DNA from 4 places in the Thauera chlorobenzoica genome. Region 3 is predicted to be linked to each of the others. Evidence: predicted binding sites of a transcription regulator. Region 3 holds the regulator's gene; each other region holds the start of a gene.
The links. The regulator sigma-54, encoded in region 3, starts transcription at its own class of promoters, with help from an activator protein. The targets are predictions, from matches to a motif close to TGGCACGCTTNCTGCTNA.
Positions count from the first base shown of each region.

Region 1 (4,641 bases), 320 kb from region 3:
CGCGCGCCGTTGCCGCACTGCTCGACCTCGCCGCCGTCGGCGTTGAAGATGCGATAGCGGAAGTCGGCGTCCGCCCGGCGCGCCGGCTCGACCACCAGCAGCTGGTCGCAGCCGACGCCGAAATGGCGGTCGGCGATCGCCTTCACCCGCGCCGGGGTGAGCTCGACCGGCGCGCGGGTGGCGTCGATGACGACGAAATCGTTGCCGAGGCCGTGCATCTTGGTGAAGCGCAGTTTCATCGATTCGTTCCGGGGCAGGGGTCGGTCAATGCAGTCGGTCAGTAAATGCGCGGCTCGCCTTCGGGCCGCGTCTTGAACCGGCGATGGACCCAATAATACTGCTCGGGCATGGTGCGGATCACCTCTTCGAGCCAGGCGTTCATGCGCCGGGTGTCGGCCTCGACGTCGTCGGACGGGTAGTCCGCCCACGGCCCCCCCAGCTCCAGCACGTAACCCGCGCCGCCGGGCAGGATGCGGGTGACGCACGGCACCACCGCCGCCCCCGCCAGGCGCGCCAGGCGCGGCAGGCCGGTGATGGTCGCCGCGGGGACGCCGAAGAAAGGCACGAAGATCGATTCCTTGCGCCCGTAGTCGAGATCGGGCAGGTAGTAGAACGGGCGCCCCGCCTTCATCGCCTTCACCGTCGCGCGCACGCCGTCGTGGCGCGACAGCAGCAGCTGGTCGTTGAAGCGGCTGCGGCCGTGATACAGCCAGCGGTCGAAGACCCGGTCCTTCTGCCGCGCATAGACGCTGACGAAGTCACCCTCCATCGACAGCCGGGTGCCGGCCATGTCGAGGCCGACGAAGTGCGGTGCGAGCAGGATCACCGGACGACCGGCGGCCTTCAGCGCATTCAGCCGCTCCAGCCCTTCGATGCGCACCATCGCCCGCAGCCGCGCGGGGCCCGCCCACCACGCCAGGCCGCGCTCGAGCATGCTGCGCCCGGTGATGGCGAAGTTGCGCCGGGCGAGGGTGCGGCGCTCGCCCTCGGACAGCTCCGGAAAGCACAGCCGCAGGTTGGTCAGCACCACCTTGCGCCGCGGCGCCACGAGCACGTACAGCAGCAGGCCGAAGGCCTGGCCGAGCGGCGCGAGCACGGCCAGCGGCAGCCAGTGCAGCAGCCAGAACACGGCGATCACGAGGCGGCTCATTGCTGCGGCTCCCGCGGCGCCGCTGCGTCCGCTGCGTCTTCGCGCGCCTTGCGCGGCTGCTTGTAGCGATTGTAGCCCCACAGGTACTGCTGCGGACACTGCAGGACGAGGCGCTCGACCTCGCGGTTGATGGTCGCCACATCGGCCTCCAGCTCGCCCGACAGCGGCTCGGTGGGGGCCTGCAGGCGGAACACGTAGCCTGCGCCGCGCGGCAGGCGCTCGGCCCAGGTGTAGATCACCCGCACCCCCTTGACTGCGGCCAGGCGCGCGGCGAGCGTCATGGTCCACGCCGGTTTGCCGAAGAATGGCGCCCACACCCCTTCGCCGGCCCCCGGCACCTGGTCGGGCAGCATCCCCACCGCCTCGTGGCTGCGCAGGGTCTTCACCAGCCTGCGCACGCCCGACACGTCGGCCGGCGCGGTGCGCAGGCGGCCACGCGCGCGGCCGGCTTCCATCAGCGGCTGGAGCGCGGCCTTGCGTGGCGGTCGATAGAGCACGGTGATCGGGATCCGCGCCGCGATGCATTGCGCGGTGATCTCGAAGCAACCCAGGTGGGGCGTGATGAACAGGATCCCGGCGCCTTCGGCGCGCGCCTGCTCGACCAGTTCCCAGCCTTCGGTGCGCACCGCAGCGGCCACCACTTCCTGCGCCGGGCGCAGCCAGATGAAGGGCAGCTCCAGCGCCTGGCGCCCGGCCTCGGCAATCGCCGCCCGGCGCACCGCCTCGTCCTCGCGGCCAAGGGCGTTGGCCAGGTTGGCGCGCAGGCGGCGGGCATAGGACGGCGACGCCCAGTAGGCGAGCCAGCCCATCCAGCCGCCGAGGCGGTGCAGCCCGGCCAGGGGCAGGCGGGAAAGCAGGCGGAAGAGAAGGTCGAGCAGCACGGTCGGCGGCAGGGGGAGCGGGTTGCAGGACCCGCATGCTTACACAGCCGGCGATCCCGGTCTATAATCCGTCCCCACCGCCGAGTTAACTCGACAACTTGCAGGGCGGTACGGCAGGCGCAGGCCGCCGGCAAAAATACTGCTAAAGCGTCGGCTGCTCGACGAAATCCCCGGAGCTGGCCGCAGACGCAAGGCCGACAGCACGGGGATTTTTGCTTTCAAGGAGTGGCACCATGGCTGAATTTCTGTTTACCTCCGAATCGGTCTCCGAAGGCCATCCCGACAAGGTCGCCGACCAGGTCTCCGACGGCGTCCTCGACGCCATCCTCGCCGAGGACCCGAAGGCGCGCGTGGCCTGCGAGACCCTGGTGTCGACCGGCCTCGTCGTGATCTCGGGCGAGATCACCACCACCGCCCACCCCAACTACCGCGAGATCGCGCAGGAAGTCATCCGCCGCATCGGCTACGACAACTCCGACATCGGCTTCGACTACAAGAGCTGCGCGGTGCTGGCGGCGATCAACCGCCAGTCGCCCGACATCGCCCAGGGGGTGAACGAAGGCGAAGGCCTCGATCTCGACCAGGGCGCCGGCGACCAGGGGCTGATGTTCGGCTACGCCTGCAACGAGACCCCGAGCCTGATGCCGCTGCCGATCTACTACGCCCACCGCATCATGCAGCGCCAGGCCGAAGTGCGTAAGGACGGCCGCCTGCCGTGGCTGCGCCCGGACGCGAAGAGCCAGCTCACGGTGAAGTACGTCGACGGCAGGCCGGTCGCGATCGACACCGTGGTGGTATCGACCCAGCACCACCCCGACGTGTCGCACGCGCAGATCTCCGAAGCGGTGATCGAGGAGATCATCAAGCCGGTGCTGCCGAAGGAGCTGATGGGCGGCGACGTCCGCTACCTGATCAACCCCACCGGGCGCTTCGTCATCGGCGGCCCGCACGGCGACTGCGGCCTCACCGGGCGCAAGATCATCGTCGACACCTACGGCGGCGCCGCCCACCACGGTGGCGGCGCGTTCTCGGGCAAGGACCCGTCGAAGGTCGACCGCTCGGCCGCCTACGCCGGCCGCTACGTGGCCAAGAACGTGGTCGCCGCCGGGCTCGCCGACAAGTGCGAGGTGCAGGTCGCCTACGCGATCGGCGTGGCGCGCCCGGTGTCGCTGATGGTCGACACCTTCGGCACCGGCAGGATCGCCGACGACCGCATCGCCGCCCTGATCGGCAAGCACTTCGACCTGCGCCCGAAGGCGATCATCCAGACCCTCGACCTGCTGCGCCCGATCTACGGCAAGACCGCCGCCTACGGCCACTTCGGCCGCGACGAGCCGGAGTTCACCTGGGAGCAGACCGACAAGGCCGCCGCGCTGCGCGCCGACGCCGGGCTGTAAGCTGCACGCACGCATGACCCCGGGCGCAGGCGGGACCGCACATCGCCTGCGCCCGGGGCCGCCCCTGGCACGGCGAATCGCCACCGCCGGCTGCATCCAGACCTTCATCGATCTTCTTTCGTACAGCCCATGCTCCAGCAAGTCCTGATGTTCATCCTCGGTCTCGTCGTCCTCGTCGCCGGCGCGGAACTGCTGGTGCGCGGCGCCTCGCGGCTGGCCACATCCTTCGGCGTGTCACCGCTGGTGGTGGGCCTGACCGTGGTCGCGTTCGGCACCAGCGCACCGGAAATGGCGGTATCGGTCGGATCGGCGCTGGCCGGTAGTCCCGACCTGGCGATCGGCAACGTGGTCGGCAGCAACATCGCCAACATCCTGCTGATCCTCGGCATTTCGGCGCTGATCACGCCGCTGCTGGTGGACGAGCAGATCATCCGCCAGGAAATCCCGATCATGATCGGGGTCTCGGTGCTGCTCGTGGTGATGGCCCTCGACGGCCGGCTGAGCCTGCTCGAATCGGTCATCCTCTTCGGCCTCGTGCTCGCCTACACCCTGTTCCTGGTGGTGCAGTCGCGGCGTGCCTCGAAAGGCGTCCAGGACGAATTCGAAACCGGGATTCCGACCTCGACCTGGGACCGCCACTGGAGCGTGCAGCTGGCGCTGATCGCGATCGGCCTGGCGATGCTGGTGGTGGGCGCCGACTGGCTGGTCGACGCCGCGGTCGCCTTCGCCCGCGCCTTCGGCGTCAGCGACCTGGTGATCGGCCTCACCATCGTCGCCGTCGGCACGTCGATGCCCGAAATCGCCACCTCGATCGTCGCCGCGATGCGCGGCCAGCGCGACATCGCCGTGGGCAACGTCGTCGGCAGCAACGTCTTCAACATCCTCGCCGTGCTCGGCGCCGCCGGCATCGCCTCGGGCGCCGGCCTGCCGGTCTCGGAGGCGGCGCGCAACTTCGACCTGTGGGTGATGCTCGCAGTCGCCTTCGCCTGCCTGCCGATCATGATCACCGGGCGCGAGATCGCACGCTGGGAAGGCGGTGTCTTCCTCGGCTACTACGCCGCCTACACCGCCTGGCTGGCACTCCAGGCCCAGCAGCACGACAGCCTGCCCACGTTCTCCAGCATCATGCTCGGCTACGTGATGCCGCTCACCGTGATCACCCTGGCGGTCAGCCTGGTGCGCCACAACGGCAGCAGGCACTGAACCGCCTCCC
Region 1 is NZ_CP018839.1:1,320,042-1,324,682, reverse strand. Features, by position in the region: gene dapF (diaminopimelate epimerase) at 1-239, opposite strand, end outside; gene Tchl_RS06285 (lysophospholipid acyltransferase family protein) at 278-1,150, opposite strand; gene Tchl_RS06280 (lysophospholipid acyltransferase family protein) at 1,147-2,031, opposite strand; gene metK (methionine adenosyltransferase) at 2,265-3,428, shown strand; gene Tchl_RS06270 (calcium/sodium antiporter) at 3,558-4,631, shown strand.
Region 1: a site for sigma-54 is predicted at 2,160-2,177, ahead of metK (methionine adenosyltransferase). Genes of this name have one in related genera too.

Region 2 (4,641 bases), 200 kb from region 3:
AGTGCACGCTTTGCCACGGGCGGCGTGCGCTACCGGCACAGGCTCAGGGACGGTAGGCCGATTCGCCGTGGGCGGTGATGTCCAGCCCTTCGCGTTCTTCGTCTTCCGGCACGCGCAGGCCGACGAGGAGGTCCGCGATCTTGTAGGCGACGAAGGCGACCACCGCCGACCACACGACGGTGACGATCACGCTCCAGGTCTGGATCCACACCTGGCTGGCGATCGAGAAGTCCTCGCCGCCGGTGCCGCCCAGGCCAGGGGCGGTGAATACCCCGGTGAGGATGGCGCCGAGGATGCCGCCCACGCCATGCACGCCGAACACGTCGAGGGCGTCGTCGGCGCCGAGCATGCGCTTCAGGCCGTTGACCCCCCACAGGCAGACGAAGCCCGACAGCAGGCCGATGACGACGGCGCCGATCGGGCCCACCGAGCCGCAGGCCGGAGTGATCGCCACCAGGCCGGCGACCGCGCCCGAGGCCGCGCCCAGCATCGACGGCTTGCCCTTGAACAGGGCCTCGCCGATCGACCACGCCAGCACCGCGGCGGCGGTGGCGGCGAGGGTGTTGATGAAGGCCAGTGCGGCACCCGCGGTGGCTTCGAGGTTGGAGCCGGCGTTGAAGCCGAACCAGCCCACCCACAGCAGCGAGGCGCCGACCATGGTCAGGGTCAGGCTGTGCGGCGCCATCGATTCGCGGCCGAAGCCGATCCGCCTGCCCACCAGGTAGGCGCCCACCAGGCCGGCGATGCCGGCGTTGATGTGCACCACGGTGCCGCCGGCGAAGTCGAGCGCGCCGTCCTCGAGCAGGTAGCCGCCCGGCCCCCACACCATGTGGCAGATCGGCAGGTAGCACAGGGTGAACCAGATCACCGAGAAGATCAGCACCGCGGAGAACTTCATCCGCTCGGCGAAGGCGCCGACGATCAGCGCCCCGGTGATGCCGGCGAAGGTGGCCTGGAAGGCGATGAAGGCGAACTCGGGCAGCTTCACCTCATCGGTGAACGTGTCGGCCAGCGAATCGATGCCGACCCCGGACAGGAACAGCTTGTCGATCGAGCCGATCAGCGCGTTGCCCTCGGTGAATGCCAGGCTGTAGCCGTAGAACAGCCACAGCACCGCGTTCAGCGAAAACACCACGGTGACCTGCATCAGCACCGACAGCATGTTCTTCGAGCGCACCATGCCGCCGTAGAACAGCGCCAGGCCGGGCAGGGCCATCATCAGCACGAGCAGGGTGGCGGTCATGATCCAGGCGACGTCGCCCTTGTGCACCGCAGCGGTGGCTTCGGCGGCGACGGCCGCCGCCTCCTGGGCGAAGGCGCTGCCGGCGAGCCCGGCGGCGAGCGCGGCCGGCAGCAGCGTGAACAGTTTCTTCTTCATGGTGGGGCCTCCCTTACAGCGCGTCCGGGCCGGTCTCGCCGGTGCGGATGCGGATCGCCTGCTCGAGCTCGAAGACGAAGATCTTGCCGTCGCCGATCTTGCCGGTGGCGGCGGATTTCTCGATCGCCTCGATCGCCTGTTCGAGGATGTCGTCGGTGACGGCGGCCTCGATCTTGACCTTGGGCAGGAAGTCGACGACGTACTCGGCGCCGCGATAGAGCTCGGTGTGCCCCTTCTGGCGGCCGAAGCCCTTGACTTCGGTGACGGTGATGCCCTGCACGCCGATGGCCGACAGGGCTTCGCGCACTTCGTCGAGCTTGAACGGCTTGATGATGGCGGCGATGAATTTCATGGCTGTTCTCCAGTGCGTTCGGGCGGATCAGAAGGACTTGGCGATCGAGAAGACGACGCGCTCCTCGGCCCCGTCCACGCCGTTGAGGTCGGTGTCGACGTAGTGCAGGCCGAAGTCGAAGCCGCCGTACTCCTTGTTTACCCCGACCTTCCAGTCGGTATAGTTGTCCTGGCCGCGGATGTCGCTGTAGCCGGCGTGGGCGGTGAGGATGAAGCCGCTGCCCAGGTCGTGTTCGGCGCCGAGCTCGTAGTACTGCGAGCCGTCGGAGTCGGTGTAGCCGAACAGGTCGGTGAGGCTGTGGGAATACTTGAAGCTCAGGAACTCCCACGACAGCCCGAGGTAGGCCTCCAGGGTGTGCGGCTTTTCCGCGCCGGCGCGGTAGAGCGGACCGTAGCTGCCCGGGTAGTAGTACTGCAGCAGGCCGACGTCGTAGCCGATGGCGCCGGCCTCGCCGGCGTAGCCGGCGTAGAGGTCCACTTCCAGGCTGTTGCTGACGTCGTCGGCGGCGTCCGCCAGCCAGGACACGTTCGACCCCCACACTCCGGCATAAAGGCCGCTGGCATGGGCGTAGTCGAAGCCGCCCTGCAGCGCTGGGCGCTCGTCGGTCTGGCTGATGCCGCGGAAAGCGTAGTCGGAGACGATCGCGATGTTGGCGCTGAACGGGCCGTCTTCGGCGGAAGCGGAGCCGGCGACGGGAAGGGCGGCGACGAGGGCGGCAGCGACAAGAGGTAAGCGCATGGGGGTCTCCTGAGAAGGGCGCGGGGTTTTCACGCCAGCTCCTAAGCAGATCGCGTGCCAGGATTTCAAAAGCCTTGCATCGTCAAGGGAATAGGGCGGCCAGAAGGGGGCTGAAGGGGGCGCGGCCAGGGGAGGGGTGAGCGGAATGCACGGATTTGGCTCGGGTTGCACCAATGTGGTGCGTGCGATTCTGCCCACCGCCCCGCTTCCGGCGGGCGGCGGCGGCCGTGCTAGACTTCGCCGCATCGCCAACCATTCATCGCACGCCACCATGAGCACTCCCCGCATCCTCGACGAAATCGGCGCCAAGCTTTCCGAGCTCGCCGCCAACAGCCCGGTGCGCGACATCGAGAAGAACGCCCGTGCCCTGCTCGGCAGCGCCTTCGGCAAGCTCGATCTGGTGACGCGCGAAGAGTTCGAAGTGCAGCGCGAAGTCCTCGCCCAGGCGCGGGTCAAGCTCGCCGAGCTGGAGGCGCGCGTCGCCGAACTCGAGGCCCGGCTGGCCGCTGGCGGCGCGGACAAGGGCTGAAGCCGCCCCGGCCGACTTTCCCGGGAATTGGGGTATCCGATTTCCGTGATTGAAACGGGTTCAAAGCTCTCCGTTTTCGATCATGCGGATCAGTGTTGGTATATCCGCACCGTAGTTCTTCTCCGCGGCTAGCCCGTACATCACGACGGGCTCCTGTTCTGCGGGCCGTCTTTTCTTGCGCTCGAACTTTGGCCGCGACAGCGTGTGCTTGTGCGCGCCCTCCGCGAACAGAATCTTGGCTCGCAGTGCTTCAAAGCTGTAGCCCCGACCCAACCGATTCATGACGCGAATCAGGCTGTTGAAGCTCTCGGTGTAGGCGTTGGTGACGGGGTGGTTGAAGTAGTTGAGGATCGGCATTGTCCAGTTGCCCCACGCCCGCTCGATGTCGGCGAAGGCGTCGGCAATCTCGGACGGAATGCTTTTCTGCCACTGGATGAACTTGGCCTGCGCCTCGTCGGGAGATTCGGCATCGTAGATACCGAAGAACTGTTCCTTGAGCCGGTAGGCTTCACCAAGTTCGGGGTGGTTCTTCACCCAGCCGTCAAGGTTCAGCCGTTCCTTGTCGTTCAGATCGCGTTCGCGCTTGAGCAGGACAAAACGGTCGTGCATCAGCCCGCGCCGCTGCTTCGGTGTCAGGGACTCGCGCAGACTCTTTCTGACGCGCTCCATCGCATCATTCGCCATGCGAACAACGTGAAATTTGTCCACCACGATCTCGGCTTGCGGGATCACTGCCCGCACGGCATCCCGATAGGGCGTCCACATATCCATTGCGACGTACTGGATACGCTCCTTGCCTTCTAAGGGGTGCAGGAATCGCACCACGGTATCCTTGTTCCGGTTCGGCAGTAACTCGACGATGGTGTTGTTCTGAATGTCGGCAATCACGCCACGGGGCTTGATGAGGGGGATTTCGGCGATGCCCATCCACTTCGGTGTCTCGAAGCGAATCATCTTTTCCAGCTCGTCCACGTGGTCGCTGAACACCGCCCGGACGGTGAACTCCGTGCAGCCCACTTCTTCGGCGATGCTTGCGAAAGTGCGCTGGATGGCCTGCTTGCCCATCCACTGCGCAAGCCGCTTGGTCATCAAGCGTTTCTCGTCGATCTCAGGTAACGCCTCGTAGAACGTCTTGCCACAGCCCCGGCACTGATAGCGTCGGGTGTCGATGTAGAGGCCGACCCGTCGTCCTTGCATGGGCAGGTCTTTGACCATCTGCTCTCGGCGACCGAAGCCAACGAGGTTGCTGGATTGGCAGTGCGGGCACGATGTTGGCGGCTCTACCGCTTCAACATCGATGTGGTAATCGTGCTCGTTCTCCTGGATACCCAGAACCTTGTAGCAGGGCAGATTCAGGATGTTTGAGGGCATGAATCATGGCTCCGCCGAACGGGAGCCAGACACGGCCCGATCTTCTGCCGTGCCGGAGTCGATCTCATGGCAGTCCATTGCATGATTACGGCTCCATTCGGTCATCGTGGGCACGATCTTTTTCTGGCGGCGGCAGGATCGCCTCAGCATCCGGATGGCACCCGGCGAGGAATGCGATCATCTCGGTGGCGTCCTTCGAGAGATAGAAGCGCACCATCTTTTCATTGAATTCCTGCACCTTGGCGGCGGGCACGCTGATCGCGTCAATGCCAT
Region 2 is NZ_CP018839.1:1,443,484-1,448,124, forward strand. Features, by position in the region: gene Tchl_RS06820 (ammonium transporter) at 44-1,270, opposite strand; gene glnK (P-II family nitrogen regulator) at 1,392-1,730, opposite strand; gene Tchl_RS06830 (TorF family putative porin) at 1,758-2,468, opposite strand; gene Tchl_RS06835 (accessory factor UbiK family protein) at 2,740-2,997, shown strand; gene Tchl_RS06840 (ISL3 family transposase) at 3,058-4,368, opposite strand; gene Tchl_RS06845 (Fic family protein) at 4,454-4,641, opposite strand, start outside.
Region 2: a site for sigma-54 is predicted at 2,511-2,528, ahead of Tchl_RS06830 (TorF family putative porin). Genes of this name have one in related genera too.

Region 3 (4,641 bases):
CCGCGGCCGAGGCCTGACCGCGCCGGAAAAGCGATGGGCGAGCCGAGCCTGCGCGAGCGCGCACTTCGCCACCTGGCCCGGCGCGACCACTCGCGCGCCGAGCTGACGAAGAAGCTCGCTGCCCACGGCAGCGCCGACGAAATCGAGGCCCTGATCACCCGCATGGGCGAGCTCGGCCTGCAGTCCGACGCCCGTTACGCCGAAGCCTTCGTGCGCAGCAAGGCAGGCCGCTTCGGCAATGCGCGCCTGCGCCTGGAGCTGGGCCGGCGCGGCATCGCCCGCGAGCTGATCGAGCAGGCCCTCGCAAGCGAATGCCCGGCCGCCGACATCGAGCGTGCGCGCGCCGTACTCCACAGCCGCTTCGCCCAGGCGCCCGCCGACGCCCGCGCCTGGGCGCGCCAGGCGCGTTTCCTGCAAACCCGCGGTTTTGCACCGGAGTTGATCCGCAAACTGCTGAAAGAGCCCTACGATGAGTCTGCTTAAGGTCACCGGCCTGCAAAAGCGCTACAAGGCGCGCACCGTGGTCCACGACGTCGGCTTCGAAGTCGGCGCCGGCGAAGTCGTCGGCCTGCTCGGCCCCAACGGTGCCGGCAAGACCACCTGTTTCTACATGATCGTCGGCCTGGTGCGTGCCGACGGCGGCCAGATCGAACTGGACGGCGCCGATCTCACCCATCTGCCGATCCACGCCCGCGCCCGCCTCGGCCTGTCCTACCTGCCGCAGGAAATGAGCGTGTTCCGCAAGCTCAGCGTGGCCGACAACATCCGCGCCGTACTCGAACTCCAGGGCGAACGCGACAGCCGCCAGATCGACGCCCGCCTCGACGAGCTGCTGCACGAGCTGGGGATCAGCCACCTGCGCAACAACAGCGCGATCTCGCTGTCCGGCGGCGAGCGCCGGCGCTGCGAGATCGCCCGGGCGCTGGCCACCGACCCGCGCCTGATCCTGCTCGACGAACCCTTTGCCGGGGTCGACCCGATCGCCGTCATCGATATCCAGAAGATCATCCGCTTCCTCAAGGAGCGCGGCATCGGCGTGCTGATCACCGACCACAACGTGCGCGAGACGCTCGGCATCTGCGACCACGCCTACATCATCAGCGAAGGCCGGGTCCTCGCCAGCGGCCTGCCCTCCGACATTATCGACAACGAACGGGTGCGCCAGGTCTATCTCGGCGAGCATTTCCGCCTGTGATCCACCGGGCGCCTCCCAGCCGATGAAAACCAGCCTCCAGCTCAAGCTTTCCCAGCACCTCACGCTGACCCCGCAGCTGCAGCAGTCGATCAAGCTGCTGCAGCTGTCGACGATCGAGCTGAACCAGGAAATCGAGCGTTTCCTGCTCGAGAACCCGATGCTCGAGCGCGAGGACGGCGAGGACGGCGAAGGCGGGGATGGCCTCCCGTCCTCGCCCGGCGCCGCACCCGTGCACGACCCCTCGCCCGCCCCCGGCGAGGGCGAGGCCGACACCCGCGCGCACGACGGCACCGAGGACGAAGGCATCGACTGGTCGAACGTCGGCCAGGGCGCCGGCAGCCGCGGCGAAGACGACGACACCGACTACCAGGATCTTCAGGCCGCCGGCATCTCGCTGCGCGAGCACCTCGACCAGCAGATCGCCCTGTCCCCGCTGTCGGACCGCGACCGCACGCTGGCGCGGCTGATCATCGAGGCCCTGGACGACGACGGCTACCTGCATCAGCCGCTGGAAGAACTCCTCGAGCTGCTCGTCCCCGAGTCCGGCGTCGAGCTCGACGACCTGGCGATCGCGTTGCACCACGTGCAGCACCTCGATCCGGTCGGCATCGCCGCGCGCACACCGCAGGAATGCCTGTCGCTGCAGCTGCGCACCCTGCCCGAGGACCGCACCCGGACGCTGGCACTGGAGATCGTCGACAGGCACCTCGCGCTGCTCGCCGAGCGCAATTTCGCCAAGCTGAAGAAGCTCACCGGCTGCGACGACGACAGCCTGCGCGCCGCCCAGGCGCTGATCTGCAGCCTCGACCCGCATCCGGGCATGCGCTACAGCCTGCACGAAACCCGCTACGTGCTGCCCGACGTCATCGTGCGCAAGCTGCGCGGGCAGTGGACGGTACGCCTCAACCAGGAAGCCATGCCGCGCTTGCGGATCAACCGCCTGTACGCCAGCCTGCTGCAACAGAACCGCGCCCAGGGCGGCGGACTCGGTGCCCAGTTGCAGGAAGCGCGCTGGCTGATCAAGAACGTGCAGCAGCGCTTCGACACCATCCTGCGCGTTTCCCAGGCGATCGTTGACCAGCAGCGGCAGTTCTTCGATCATGGAGACGTGGCGATGCGGCCACTCACTCTCCGGGAGATCGCAGACCAGCTCGAGCTGCACGAATCCACCGTATCGCGCGTCACCACGCAGAAATTCATGGCGACCCCGCGCGGCGTATTCGAACTCAAGTATTTCTTCGGCAGCCACGTCGCCACCGACACCGGTGGAGCGGCATCCTCGACGGCGATTCGTGCGCTGATTCGCCAGTTGGTCGATGCCGAAGACAGCAAGAAACCGCTATCCGACGCCAGGATTGCAGAAGTTCTGGGCCAGCAGGGTATCGTGGTCGCGCGGCGGACGATCGCCAAGTACCGCGAATCACTGAATATTCCGCCGGTCAGTCTGCGCAAGTCCATCTGACATCAACAGGAGTTAGCATGAACCTCAACATCACCGGGCACCATATCGAAGTCACCCCGGCCATCCGTGACTACGTGAGCTCGAAGCTGGATCGCGTGATCCGCCACTTCGACAACGTCACCAGCGTTGCGGTGATCCTCTCGGTGGAAAAGCTCAGGCAGAAAGCCGAAGTCACCCTGCACGTGCGCGGCAAGGACATCTTCGTCGAAAGCGACGATGCCGACCTGTACGCGGCGATCGACGCCATGGCCGACAAGCTCGACCGCCAGGTGCAGAAATACAAGCAGAAGCAGGCCGAGCACAACCACGATGCGCTGAAGCACCAGGTTCCCGAAGCCTGACGCTTTCTTTGCAGTTCAAGGCCCGGGCTACGTTTATAATGCGCGCGTTTTCACGCCGCCGTTTACATGCGGCCCGGGCCGCTCCCCTGCCTCACCAGGCACCCGCGGCACGGGCACTGCACAAATTTCCCAGCGAATGAGCCTCATACCCCAACTCCTGCCACTGTCCAACGTGGTGGTCGACCTCGAAGCCAGCAGCAAGAAACGCGTCTTCGAACAGGCTGGCCTTCTTTTCGAGAACAACCAGGGCATCGCCCGCAGCACGGTGTTCGACAGCCTTTTCACCCGCGAACGCCTCGGTTCCACCGGCCTCGGCCAGGGTATCGCCATTCCCCACGGCCGCATCAAGGGACTCAAGGAAGCCGCCGGCGCCTTCCTGCGCCTGGCCACCCCCGTGCAGTTCGACGCCCCCGACGGCCGCCCGGTGAACATGCTGTTCGTCCTGCTGGTTCCCGAGCAGGCGAACGAAACCCACCTGCAACTGCTCTCCGAGCTTGCCCAGATGTTCAGCGACCGCGATTTCCGCGACACCCTGCAGAACGCTCCGGACGCGGCCACCATCCACCGGATGTTCCTGAACTGGGGCGCCGATGCGTCAGACCAGCGTCGCGCGGCTGTATGAAGCCCACCGCCACAGCCTGCAGCTCACCCATGTGAGCGGCCGGCTCGACGCCCGCATTTCGGTCGCCGACGAACGCATCTGGCCCGCCGACCTGGTCGGCCACCTCAACCTGATCCACCCTTCCCGCCTGCAGGTCCTCGGTGCGGCGGAACTGGCCTGGTCCCTGCGTCAGTCCCACGACAAGGTTTCGCACCACATCAAGGAAATCCTCGCCGCACGGCCGCCGGCGATCATCGTCGCCGATGGCTGCGAAGCGGTGGCCGTCCTCCTGGGCGCCTGCCAGACCTACGACGTGGCGCTGTTTACCACACCGCAGCCGTCGGCCAGCGTGATCGACCTGCTGCGCCTGCATCTGTCGCGCGAGCTCGCCGAAAAGATCTCCCTGCATGGGGTGTTCATGGACGTGCTCGGCCTCGGCGTGCTGATCACCGGTGATTCGGGGGCGGGCAAGTCCGAACTCGCCCTCGAGCTGATTTCGCGCGGGCACGGACTGGTCGCCGACGACATCGTCGAGCTGTCGCGCATCGCCCCCGCGGTGCTGGAAGGACGCTCCCCCGAGATGCTGCAGGACTTCATCGAAGTGCGCGGCCTGGGGATCCTCAACATCCGCACCATCTTCGGCGAAACGGCGTGCCGGCGGAAGATGCGCCTGCGCCTGGTGTGCCACCTCGAGCGCCGCCAGCCCGGTGCCGGCGACCCCAGCCGCCTGCCGCTGCAGCAGGAACAGCAGGACATCCTCGGCGTGCGCGTCGCACGCGTGGTGCTGCCGGTCGCCGCCGGTCGCAACCTCGCGGTCCTGCTCGAAGCCGCAGTGCGCTCGACCATCCTCCAGCTGCGCGGCATCGATTCCACCCAGGAGTTCATCGATCGCCAGGCCCGGGCCATGCAGGGCATTCCGGGCGCCAGCGACACCTGAGCGCGGGCACGGACAGGCCTCTGCCGCCGGAGGCGCCCCTGCGCCCCGCTCCGGCCCCGCACTGTCGGCCCCGGGCTTGCCGCGGTGCAGGATCGGCTGTTACGC
Region 3 is NZ_CP018839.1:1,643,594-1,648,234, reverse strand. Features, by position in the region: gene recA (recombinase RecA) at 1-17, shown strand, start outside; gene Tchl_RS07640 (regulatory protein RecX) at 34-483, shown strand; gene lptB (LPS export ABC transporter ATP-binding protein) at 470-1,195, shown strand; gene Tchl_RS07630 (RNA polymerase factor sigma-54) at 1,218-2,657, shown strand; gene hpf (ribosome hibernation-promoting factor, HPF/YfiA family) at 2,675-2,998, shown strand; gene ptsN (PTS IIA-like nitrogen regulatory protein PtsN) at 3,135-3,620, shown strand; gene hprK (HPr(Ser) kinase/phosphatase) at 3,589-4,536, shown strand; gene ilvA (threonine ammonia-lyase, biosynthetic) at 4,533-4,641, shown strand, end outside.

Region 4 (4,641 bases), 1.1 Mb from region 3:
CAGGCGCACGCCGGCGGCTTCGACCGGCGTCACCGTGCAGTCGAGCCGGATCGGCTCGGCGTCGTTGCGGCCGATCGTCAGGTCCTGCCCGGTATAGCTCCAGTTGGTGCGCAGGGCGTTGTCGAGGGCGGCGCCCAGCCCGGGCGGGGTGCCGAGCAGGCGGGCGAGGGGCTGGCCGAGCAGCTTGCGCTGGCTGATCGCGAACAGGTTTTCCGCGCCGGGATTGATGTAGCGGATGAGGAGCCGCTCATCGACGAGGATGACGGCGGAAGACAGCAGCTCGAGTCCGGCGAAGGGGCCGCTGGCGGAAGGGTGGGAGAGCGGTGACATGGGCGCGTCCTGGGAGTCCTTCAATCGACATGCAAGATGCGCGCCAGGTCAGGGTCATCGAAGACCGGAAATCTCCCGGCGCAGGGCTTCGATGTTGCGCTTGTGCAGTTCGACCTTGTCCTTGAACGGCTGCAGGCGGTCGAGCACTTTCTGATAGTTGCGCTCGTCGCCGAAGCGGACTGCTTCCTGCTCGGCGAGCGCCTTTTCGGCTGCGGCGAGTGCGCTTTCCTCGGTGCTCAGCTCGTTTTCCAGAACCTGGCGCCGAGTGTCGTCGCGTGCGCGCTGGTCGGCCGGATTCACCCGCGGAAAGGCCGCTGCCGGTGCGGCGCCTGCGGCTGGGCGTGGCGCCGGGGCCGGCACCGAGGAGACGGCCTGGTCGGCCTGCAGGCGGACGCAGTTACGCGCCAGCGAGCGGTCGTTGGTGTAGGTCACCCGGCCGTCGGTGTCGACGCACTTGTAGACCTCGGCGTGGGCCAGGGCGCTCGCGCCCGCAAGCAGGAAAAGCGGAAGGAGTCGGAGCGGTGACATGGGTTTTCCGGAAAGCCGTCGGCGGGAATGCGGTGTTGCGGCCTCCCCCTCGCGGAGTGAATGCCGATTAGACCCCAGAAAAAAAGGACGGGCAATGCCCGTCCTTTTCGCGCTGCGCAGTGATCTGCGGATTACAGGCTGTAGTACATGTCGAATTCCACCGGGTGGGTGGTGATCCGCATGCGGTCGACTTCTTCCATCTTCAGCGCGATGTAGGCGTCGATGAAGTCGTTCGAGAATACGCCGCCGCGGGTCAGGAACTCGCGGTCCTTGTCGAGATACTCGAGTGCCTGGTCGAGGCTGGTGCACACCGTTGGGATCAGCGCGTCCTCTTCCGGCGGCAGGTCGTACAGGTTCTTGTCCGCCGGATCGCCCGGGTGGATCTTGTTCTGGATGCCATCCAGGCCCGCCATCATCAGGGCCGAGAAGGCCAGGTAGGGGTTGGCCAGGGGGTCCGGGAAGCGCGCCTCGATGCGGCGGCCCTTCGGGTTGGCGACGTAGGGGATGCGGATCGAGGCCGAACGGTTGCGCGCCGAGTAGGCGAGCTTGGTCGGGGCTTCGTAGTGCGGCACCAGGCGCTTGTACGAGTTGGTGCCCGGGTTGGTGATCGCGTTGAGCGCGCGGGCGTGCTTGATGATGCCGCCGATGTAGTACAGCGCGGTCTCCGACAGGCCGGCGTAGCCGTTGCCCGCGAACAGGTTCTGGCCGTCCTTCCAGATCGACTGGTGGACGTGCATGCCGGAGCCGTTGTCGCCGACGATCGGCTTGGGCATGAAGGTGGCGGTCTTGCCGTACTGGTGGGCGACGTTGTGCACGATGTACTTGAGCACCTGGGTCCAGTCGGCACGCTGGGTCAGGGTGCTGAACTTGGTGCCGATCTCGCACTGGCCGGCGTTGGCCACTTCGTGGTGGTGCACCTCGACGGGCACGCCGCAGGCCTCGAGTGCGAGCACCATCGCGGCGCGCACGTCGTTGAGGCTGTCGACCGGCGGCACCGGGAAGTAGCCGCCCTTGACGCGCGGACGGTGGCCGGTGTTGCCGCCTTCGAACTTGTCGGCGGTGGACCAGGCGGCCTCTTCGGAAATGATCTTGCTGTAGACGCCCGACATGTCGACCGACCATTCGACCGAGTCGAAGATGAAGAACTCGGGCTCCGGGCCGAAGAAGGCGGTGTCGCCGATGCCGGTGCTCTTCAGGTAGGCCTCGGCGCGCTTGGCGATCGAGCGCGGGTCGCGGTCGTAGCCCTTGCCGTCGGACGGCTCGATGACGTCGCAGGTTAGCACCAGCGTGGTTTCGTCGAAGAAGGGGTCGATGTAGGCCGAGCCGGCTTCGGGCAGCAGGACCATGTCGGAGGCCTGGATGCCTTTCCAGCCTGCCAGGGAGGAGCCGTCGAAGGGGTGGCCGTGCTCGAAGTGATCTTCCTCGAAGGCGGAAACCGGCAGGCCGACGTGGTGCTCCTTGCCGCGGGTATCGGTAAAGCGCAGGTCGACGAAGCGCACTTCGTTTTCCTGGATCAGCTTCATGACGTCTTGGGCGTTCATGTTCACTCCTGGTGAGATGAGGCGTTTTGATTGCGTTGAGCGGATGGAGCAGCGGCCGGAGGGCGATGCGCCGGATTCGGGTGAAAAAGCCTAAGCACTAAGTGTGCCAAGTTCGTTTTAGTTCGCCGGACATTGTGCCACAAGGGAAATGCCCGAAAGCGGTGCCGGGGGGCGGGGTTGTGCGCACCATGTCGGTGCTCGGCGGGGGATTTGCGCCCCGTCATGGTGCGAGCTGGGAATAGACGCTGATCGCACGGTAATGGGGGTGGGACAGGAGGCAGGCTTGCCGGCGCCGGGCGAGGGCGTCCAGCGCGGTGGGGGCGAGCGGTGCGGCGAGGATGATTTCGACTTCCACGCGCTCGCCGAGGTAGTGGATCTGCACCCGTTTCGGCGCCGGTGCGCCGGCACCGAGCAGGGCGCGCACATCCTCCAGGATCTCGGCCCGTCCGGGTAGCGGGCCGGGGGGCGCGGCCTGCAGGTCGGCATCGTCTTCGGGGTCGATGTGCACCAGCACGTCGCGGACTTCCGGGTGGGCGCTGCGCACCCGCAGATAGACGCTGTCGGAGACGCGGTGGCCTTCGGACACGGTGAGCCGGGGGTCGACCTGGACGTGGGCGTCGCACAGCACACGGCCGGCCATGCGCCGGGTGCGCATGTCGTGCAGGCCGATCACCCCCGGCGTGGTCTCGATCGTGTGGCGCAGGCGGGCGAGCTCTTCTTCCGGCAGGCCGGTGTCGATCAGTTCGCGGACCGACTTCCCCGCCAGCTTGAGTCCCATGTTGAGGATCAGGAAGCCGACCACGGCGGCGGCGAGCGGTTCGAGAAAAGGGTAGCCCGCCAGGCTGCCGCCGATGCCGACGGCCACGACCAGCGAGGACGCCGCATCCGAGCGTGCGTGCCAGGCGTTGGCTTCGAGCATCGGTGCCCGCAACCGGTGCGCGGCGGCCAGGGTGAAGCGGAACAAACCTTCCTTGGCCGCCAGGGTGAGCAGCGCCATCGCCAGCGCTGCGGGGTGGAGCGGCGGCGTGGCGGCCATGTCCTGCAGGCGGACGCCCGAGCTCCACAGGAATCCGATCCCGACCGCAGCGAGGACCGCGCCCAGCACCATCGTGGTGACCGTCTCGATGCGGTCGTGGCCGTAAGGGTGGGCGGTATCGGCCGGGTCCGCGCTGCGCCGTCCGGCGACCAGGACCATGAAGTCGGTCACCAGGTCGGACAGGGTATGGGCAGCATCGGCCACCAGGCTGAAGGCGTTGGCGAACAGGCCGACAAGGACCTGGCCCAGGGCGAGGGTGGCATTGGTCAGGATCGCGACCAGCGTCGTGCGCTGGATGCCGCGGCTGCGTCCGGCGTCGGTGTCGCAAGGGGGGGATTGCGGGGGGGTGGGGAGGGGCATGGCGGACGCGCTATACTTCGAGGATTCGCAATTCTAGACGGATGTTCGAATGGGAACCCTGTCGGATCTGTTGTCCCTGGCGCACGAGCGCGCCGAAAATCTCGGCCTGCCTTACCAGGGCGCGCTGACCCCGGGCGAGGCCTGGGAAGTGTGGCAGCGTGCTCCCGGCGCCAGGCTGGTCGATGTGCGCACCCGCGCCGAACTGGACTGGGTCGGGCGGGTGGCCGGCGCGGTCGAGATCGAGTGGAAGTCCTATCCGTCGATGCAGGACAACCCGAACTTCATGGCGCAGCTCAAGCACCAGGTCGATTCCGAGGCGCTGGTGCTGTTCCTGTGCCGCTCGGGCGTGCGTTCCGATTCGGCAGCGCGTGCCGCCAGCGCTGCGGGTTATGGCAACTGCTACAACGTCCTCGAAGGCTTCGAGGGCGACCGCGACGCCAACGGCCAGCGCAACCGCATCGGCGGCTGGCGCCACACCGGCCTGCCCTGGCACCAGGGCTGATCGATCGCGCGGGCCTTGGCGGCGGAACGCACTGTCTGCCGCCAGGTCCGAAATTTCACCGACACACCGGAATTTCCTCCAGGAGCAGGATTCGCATCATGCAAGCCGCCACCATCAGCTTCGATCGCTTCAACGTGCTCGCCGACGACGAGGCCCAGGCGCGTATCCGCGCCGCCCGCGCCCGCCTCGGCGACAAGGCGGTGCTGCTGTGCCATCACTATCAGCGCGCCGATGTCTACCAGCATGCCGACCTCACCGGCGACTCGCTCAAGCTCGCCCGCCTGGCCTCGCAGACCGATGCCCAGTACATTGTGTTCTGCGGCGTGCATTTCATGGCCGAAGTC
Region 4 is NZ_CP018839.1:558,365-563,005, forward strand. Features, by position in the region: gene glnL (nitrogen regulation protein NR(II)) at 1-330, opposite strand, end outside; gene Tchl_RS02720 (DUF4124 domain-containing protein) at 385-858, opposite strand; gene glnA (type I glutamate--ammonia ligase) at 990-2,399, opposite strand; gene Tchl_RS02730 (cation diffusion facilitator family transporter) at 2,620-3,795, opposite strand; gene Tchl_RS02735 (rhodanese-like domain-containing protein) at 3,845-4,297, shown strand; gene nadA (quinolinate synthase NadA) at 4,396-4,641, shown strand, end outside.
Region 4: a site for sigma-54 is predicted at 2,491-2,508, ahead of glnA (type I glutamate--ammonia ligase). Genes of this name have one in related genera too.